One region of the Kocuria oceani genome, then DNA from elsewhere that is predicted to be linked to it. Evidence: riboswitches for the same ligand, from Rfam matches in the RefSeq annotation. Region 1 holds a riboswitch; the other holds the start of a gene.
What was found. A riboswitch is a leader RNA that binds a small molecule or an ion and turns the genes downstream of it on or off. The one in region 1 is predicted to bind S-adenosylmethionine.
Positions count from the first base shown of each region.

Region 2: linked by a shared signal. The riboswitch ahead of PU704_RS18815 (acyl-CoA dehydrogenase family protein) and the one ahead of PU704_RS01690 (ABC transporter ATP-binding protein) in region 1 are both predicted to bind S-adenosylmethionine.

Region 1 is NZ_JARAMH010000001.1:343,085-346,821, reverse strand. It holds gene PU704_RS01700 (CoA-binding protein) at 1-158, opposite strand, end outside; gene PU704_RS01695 (maleylpyruvate isomerase N-terminal domain-containing protein) at 318-998, opposite strand; SAM riboswitch class I at 1,103-1,206, shown strand; gene PU704_RS01690 (ABC transporter ATP-binding protein) at 1,212-2,054, shown strand; gene PU704_RS01685 (aliphatic sulfonate ABC transporter substrate-binding protein) at 2,141-3,181, shown strand; gene PU704_RS01680 (ABC transporter permease) at 3,178-3,737, shown strand, end outside.
Region 2 is NZ_JARAMH010000030.1:11,005-14,741, reverse strand. It holds gene PU704_RS18825 (thiazole synthase) at 1-718, shown strand, start outside; gene moeB (molybdopterin-synthase adenylyltransferase MoeB) at 715-1,893, shown strand; SAM riboswitch class I at 2,056-2,150, shown strand; gene PU704_RS18815 (acyl-CoA dehydrogenase family protein) at 2,263-3,615, shown strand; gene PU704_RS18810 (MFS transporter) at 3,619-3,737, shown strand, end outside.

The DNA.
Region 1 (3,737 bases):
TTCGGGTTGACCGGGACGATCGTCATGCCGAGGTCGTCCCGGATGCGCTTCGCGACCGAGTGCGCGGGCCGGGCCGTGTTCCCGGTCAGCCCCACCACGGCCCAGCGTCCGGGCTGTGTCATCAGGCGGTCGATCACGGCGGGATCGTTGCGGCTCATGCCCCCACCCTGGCACGGACCCGCCCCGCTCGCCCCGATCGCGCCCCACCGTGTCCCGAGATTGCAGGTCCCGGCCACCGACCGAAGCGTTGCAACGACCCTATGAATCCACCGCGCACGGGACGCCGACACGTGCAACCTCGGCGGGGGGGCGGAGGGTCAGGAGAAGAGGGGGAGGAGGTCTGCTTCCGGGCCCAGCTGGGCCCGGTCCTGGGCGGGCAGGGCCGCCCGGCCGGTGCCCACCCGGGCGAAGTGTTCATCGCTCCAGTGCTCGGGCGGCTCCCGCTCCCACAGGTCGATGAGGACCCGGCGGACCTCGGCGAGCCCGTCCACCGCCGGTCCCGGACAGCCCTCCAGGTGCTCGATGAGGTCCAGGTGGTGCACCGTGGACTCCACCGCCAGGGTGCTCAGGAGGTCGTCGACCCGGAGCACGTGGCCCTGGGTGCGGACCGTCCCGCCGGGCCGGCAGCGCTCCGCCGCGTGCACGAGCGCCCGCGCCGACTCCCGGTAGTGCCCCCGCAGCTCATCCCACTCCGGGTAGAGGCTCGCCGCCGCCCGGGTGCGGCGCCGGACCTCGGCCGCGGCCACGGCATCCGCGCCCCGGGCCGCCCAGTAGGTCGCGGCGTCCCGGTCCGGGCGGGCCGTGGTGGGCGTGTGCAGGGCGACCAGACCGCGCACCGCGTCCGCGGCGCAGTGGTGGGCGAGGTCGCGCACCGACCACCCGCGGCAGCCGGTGGGCGCCCAGGAGTCGTCGTCACCGAGCCCGTCGAGGACCGCCGCGAACGCCGTGCAGGCGTCGCGGACCAGGTCCGCCCGGGTCGAGGTGTGCCGGCTCGTCATGGGTCCATGGTGCGGCACGAGGGCGCGGCGTGCCACCGTTTTCGACCATGACGGCCCGCGGAGCGATTTGCCACGCGACCCGCGGAGCACGTTCAATGGGGCCGTAACCATCCGGAGCGGCTGAGAGACCTGGCTCGTCGACGTCGCAGCAACCGGCACGGATCCGTCCGATCCCCGTGCGAGGTGCTAATGCCAGGACCGATGGAGTTGATCATGGGCACGTCTCTGCTGGGCTCTGCACCGTCCACCGCCGCCACCGCACCGGCCACCACGAAGCGCGCCTACTCGGTGGCCTTCGAGCACGTCGGCAAGGCCTTTCCGTCCGGCGGGCACAGCCACCACGTCCTGCACGACGTCGACGTCACGGTCCGCCCCGGGGAGGTCCTGGCGATCCTGGGGCCCTCCGGCTGCGGCAAGTCCACGCTGCTGCGGGCCGCCGCCGGCCTGGACACCGCCTCGGCGGGGCGGGTGCTCATCGACGGCACCCCGGTCTCCGGGATCGACCCGCGCTGTGCCGTGGCCTTCCAGGAGCCGCGGCTGCTGCCGTGGCGCTCCGTGCGCGAGAACGTCCGCCTGGGCCTGCCCTCCGGGCTGGGCCGGGCCGAGGCCGACGCCGTGATCGACGACCTGCTGCGCCTGGTCGGGCTGACCGCCCACGCCCGCCACCGTCCCCGAGCGATCTCGGGCGGCATGGCCCAGCGCGCGTCGCTGGCCCGGGCGCTGGCCCGCAACCCCGGTGTGCTTCTGCTCGACGAGCCCTTCGGCGCCCTCGACGCCCTGACCCGGCTGCGGATGCAGGACCTGCTGCTCACCGTCCACGCCGCGCAGCCGACCACCGTGCTGCTGGTGACCCACGACGTCGACGAGGCGCTGCAGCTGGCCGACCGGATCGTGGTCCTGGGCCGCACCGGCCCGACCGCCCCCGCGTCGATCAGCACGGTGCTCTCCGTGCCCGGCGACCGTCCCCGGGACCGGGCCTCCGAGGTCCTCGCCGAGCTGCGGGTGCAGCTGCTCGGCCACCTGGGCGTCGACGCCCACCACCCCGCGACCCGCTGATCCCGCCCCGCTCCCCCGGGTGCGGCGCGGCCCTGCGCCGCGCCGGGTCCGCCCGGCACGCCCACCCCACCACGAAAGGCCCCACCATGCCGCTGTCCCCGCGCCCCGCCCGCACGATCCCTGCCCTGGCCGCCGTCCTGGCCCTGTCCCTGACCGGGTGCATGGCCGGGGAGGGCTCCGGCGGGGCCCAGGCCGCCGAGAAGATCACGGTCGACTGGGCCACCTACAACCCGCTCTCCGTGGTGATCAAGGAGAAGGGCTGGCTCGAGGCCGCCTTCGCCGAGGAGGGCACCGAGGTCGAGTGGGTGCAGTCCGCGGGCTCGAACAAGGCCAACGAGGCGCTGCGCGCCGAGGCGGTCGACGTCGGCTCCACCGCCGGTTCCGCGGCGCTGCTGGCCCGCAGCAACGGCACTCCGATCAAGGTGATCGACCTGTACTCGCAGCCGGAGTGGTCCGCGCTCGTCACCGCCCCGGGCACCGGGGTGGAGTCCGTGGCCGACCTCGAGGGCCGCACCGTGGCCGCCACCAAGGGCACCGACCCCTACTTCTTCCTGCTCCAGGCCCTCGAGGAAGGCGGGGTGGACCCGGCCGACGTCACGATCCAGAACCTGCAGCACGCCGACGGGCGCTCGGCGCTGGAGAACGGCCAGGTGGACGCCTGGTCCGGGCTGGACCCGATCATGGCCGCCGCGGAGCAGAACGGCGCCGAGCTGTTCTACCGCAACGTGGACTTCAACACCTACGGCTTCCTCAACGCGCACGAGAACTTCCTCGAGGAGCAGCCCGAGGCGGCGCAGACCGTGGTGGACGTCTACGCCTACGCCCGGGACTGGGCGCTGGCCCACCCGGAGGAGACCGCGCAGCTGCTCGCCGACGCGGCCGGGATCGAGCTGTCCGTGGCCGAGCAGGTGCTCGAGCGCACCCACCTGGACATCGACCACGTGCCCGGCGAGCAGCAGCTGGCCGTGCTCGAGAAGGTCGGCCCGATCTTCGTGGACTCCGGTGACGTGTCCGGCCAGGAGCAGATCGACGAGGCCCTGGCCGGCCTCGTGGAGAGCTCCTACGCCGAGGACGCCGACGCCGCCCGCGTGGCCGAGGCCGCCGAGGGCGCGGAGGCCGGGCAGTGACGTCGCCGCTGAGCCCGTCCGGGGAGGCCGTCCGCACCGACCGCGCCGGCGCCGATCAGGTCGTCGGCGCCGAGCCGGCCGTCCACGCCGACGACCCGGGCGACGCACCCGCCGCCGTCGCGGAGCCCCGCCGCCGTCCCCTGCTGCGCGCGGGGCTCGGCCTGCTCCTGCCCGCGGCGCTGCTGGTGCTGTGGCACGTGCTGTCCACCGCGGGCGTCTTCAGCGCCGTCCAGCTGCCCGCCCCGCTGACGGTCCTGGCCGCGGGGGCCGATCTCCTGTCCCGGGGCGAGCTGTGGACGCACGTGGGCATCTCCGCCCAGCGGGTGCTCATCGGCTTCCTGATCGGCGCCGGGCTGGGCCTGGCGGCGGGCTCCTTCATCGGGCTCTCCCGTCGGGGCTCCGCGCTGGTGGGCCCCACGATCGGCGCCTTCCGCGCGGTACCCTCGCTGGCCTGGGTGCCGCTGCTGCTGCTGTGGATCGGCCTCGGCGAGGACTCCAAGGTGACGCTGGTGGCGATCGGGGCGTTCTTCCCCGTGTACACCACCGTCTCGGCGGC
Region 2 (3,737 bases), on a different contig from region 1:
CGCCCCCGGCCACGGCGACTCGCTGTTCGCGATGCTCGAGCGCAACGGCATCCGGATCCTGCCCAACACCGCCGGCTGCTACACCGCCCGGGACGCCCTGCTCACCGCCGAGCTCGGCCGCGAGGCCCTGGAGACCGACTGGGTCAAGCTGGAGGTCATCGCCGACGAGGACACCCTGCTGCCCGACGTGGTGGAGCTGCTCGACGCCACCGAGCAGCTCGTGGCCCGCGGCTTCCGGGTCTTCGCCTACACCTCCGACGACCCGGCCGTGGCCCGCCGTCTGGAGGACCTCGGCGCGGCCGCCGTGATGCCCCTGGGCGCGCCGATCGGCACCGGGCTGGGGATCCTCAACCCGCACAACATCGAGCTCATCGCCTCCCGTGCCTCGGTGCCCGTGGTCCTCGACGCCGGCATCGGCACCGCCTCCGAGGCCGCGCTCGCCATGGAGCTGGGCTGCGACGCCGTGCTGCTGGCCAGCGCCGTGACCCGGGCCCAGGACCCGGTGGCCATGGCCACCGCGATGCGCCACGCCGTGGCCGCCGGGCGGCTGGCCGCCCGCGCCGGCCGGATCCCGGCCCGCCGGCACGCCCAGGCGTCCTCGCCGATGGCCGGGCGGATCGACACGGACGCGCCCGACGCCGGTCCGTCCGCCGGTGCGTCCGCCGGTCCGGCGGACGTCCCGCGCGGGGACTGGGCGCCCGTGGGGGAGCGCCCGTGAGCGCGCTGCCCCCGCTCGTGGAGCCCGGCCCCGAACTGACCCGTGCGGAGCTCGAGCGCTACGCCCGGCACCTGACCCTGCCCGGGATCGGCCCGCTCGGCCAGCGCCGGCTCGGCAGCGCCCGGGTGCTCGTGGTCGGCGCGGGCGGACTGGGCGCCCCGGCCCTGCAGTACCTCGCCGCGGCCGGCGTGGGGACGCTGGGGATCGTCGACGACGACGTCGTGGCGGTCTCCAACCTGCAGCGCCAGGTGGTGCACCGCACCGCCGACGTCGGCCGGCCCAAGGCGGAGTCCGCCGCGGAGGCCGTGACCGCCCTCAACCCGCTCGTGCGGGTCCGCACCCATCCCTGCCGGCTCACGGCGGACAACGCCGTGCGGATCCTCGGGCAGTACGACCTCGTCCTCGACGGCGCGGACAACTTCGCGACCCGCTACGTGGTCAGCGACGCCGCCGCCCTGACCGGGATCCCCTGCGTGTGGGGCTCCATCCTGCGCTTCGAGGGGCAGGTCAGCGTCTTCTGGGCCGGCCACGGGCCCACCTACCGGGACCTCTACCCCGAGGCGCCGCCGGACGGGGAGGTGCCCAGCTGCGCCGAGGGCGGGGTCTTCGGCATGCTCCCCGCCACCGTGGGCGCGGTGATGGTCACCGAGGCGGTCAAGCTGATCACCGGCACCGGCGAGCCCCTGCTCGGGCGGGTGCTGCTGCACGACGCCCTGGCGATGACCTGGCGCGAGATGCGCCTGGACCCGGACCCGGACGCCGCCCCGGTCACCGCCGTCGCCGAGCCCGTGGCCGTCCGTCCGCCGGCCGGCGGCGCGGAGCCCGCCGAGACGGTCGCGGCGGGCGAGCTGGCCCGGCTGCTGGAGCGGCGGGCGCGCGGAGAGACGGCCTTCGTGCTGGTCGACGTGCGGGAGGACTGGGAACGGCAGCTCCTGGCGATCCCCGGCGCCGTGGCCGTGCCGCTCCAGGAGCTGCTGGACCGGGGGCCGGACGCCCTGCCGCCGGAGGCGCGCGGCGCGGACCTCGTGCTGCACTGCAAGGCCGGCGCCCGCTCGGCGACCGCCCTGGCCGCGCTGCGCCCGTTCTACGCCGGGCGGGAGGAGCGGATCCGCCACCTCGAGGGCGGGGTGCTCGCCTGGGCGGAGCAGGTGGAGCCGGACCGGCCGCGATACTGAGCGGATGCGCGGCGCTCCCCTTCTCCGGCCGGGCGGGGTCCCGCGGCGGATTCCTACACCACCCGGGAGGACATGACCGTCTGTGACGTCAGCATGACATCCGACGACATGCGGCCGTCATCGGGTGGCTCCGCACCCCGGCGGTCTGGTGCGATGTCATCCGTCCCATTCAGAGCGGCCGAGAGATCTGGCTCGACGACGCCGCAGCAACCCGTCCTTCGCAGGGGTCAGGGTGCTAAGGCCAGAACCGATGGAGATCCCGGATCTGCAGTCGCTCCGTGACGTCGGCCCCCGCGCTGCCGCCACCGGGCCCGCCCCTGGCGTGACCGCACGGCCGGCCCTCCTCGGTGCGACCGAGAGGACCACCGCATGACCCGCACCACGGCCGAGAGGACTCCCACCCGTCCCGGCGCCGGCACGGACCCCGCCGGCACGGACCCTGCCGGCACGGACCCTGCCGGCCTGCCGGTGGACTACGCCGGGCTGAAGGAGCGCTTCGGGCCGCTGTTCACGGAGATCGCCGCCGGCTCCCTGGACCGGGACCTCCGCCGCGCGCTGCCCTACGAGGAGGTCGGCCGGCTGGACCGGGCCGGGTTCGGCGCCCTGCGCGTCCCGGCGGCCCACGGCGGTCCCGGGGTCAGCATCGAGGACTTCACCCGGCTGCTGGTCGACCTGGCCGAGGCCGACTCCAACATCGCCCACCTCTACCGCTCCCACGCCGGCTTCGTGGAGTCCCTGCGCTTCCTGCCCCGGGAGCTCCAGGACGTCTGGTATCCGCGGGTGCTGGCCGGGGCCACCGTGGGCAACGCCTCCACGGAGAAGGGCGGCAACGCGCTCGGCACCCTGAACACCGTGCTGCGCCGCACCGCCGAGGGGTGGGAGATCACCGGCCGGAAGTTCTACGCCACCGGCTCCGTCTTCTGCGACTACACCCGCGTCTCGGCCGCCCTCGACGGCCGGGACGGACGCCGCTTCGCCGTCGTCGCCACGGACGCCCAGGGGGTCACCCTCGAGGACGACTGGGACGGCTTCGGGCAGAAGCTCACCGGCACCGGCACCGCGGTCTTCGACCGCGTGCGCGTCCCGGACGACGCCGTGCTGGACCGCGCCGCCGGCAGCGCGGAGGCCGTCCACGAGGCCGCCTTCTTCCAGCTCGTGCTGCTGGCCGTGCTGGCCGGCGTCGCCCGCGCCGCCCGGCGGGACGCCGTGGAGACCATCGCCGGCCGCCGGCGGACCTTCAACACCGGGCTCGGCCTGCCGTTCCGCGAGGACCCGCTGATCCAGGAGGCCACCGGCCGGATCTCCGCCAAGGCCTTCGCCGCCGAGGCCACCGTGCTGCACGCCGCCCGCGCCCTGGACGCCGGGATCGCCGCCGCCGTCACCACCGGCGCCGACCGGCCGGACTTCACCGGCGCCCTCCCGGCGGCGCTGCACGGGTCCGAGATCGCCGTGGAGCACGCCCAGGTCACCGTGCCGGAGCTGGCCCTCGGCGCGGCCCAGGACCTGTTCCTCACCGTGGGCGCCTCCGCCACGTCCACCGCCAAGGGCCTGGACCGGCACTGGCGCAACGCCCAGACCGTGGCCACCCACAACCCGATCGCCTTCCGCGCCCGCGCCCTCGGCGACTACCTCATCAACGGCACCCTGCCGGAGGGCCTGAACGCCATCGGCGACGCCAGGACCGGTGCCGGGACCGACGCCGACCGAACCCCAGGAGCCTGACGCATGTCCACCCCGCCCCCGACCACGATCCCGGCCCCGACCGCGGCCGCCGCGGGACGCACGAGCGTCGTCCACGGCAAGAAGCGCGTCCTGGCCTCGGCCTTCGCCGGCACCACCATCGA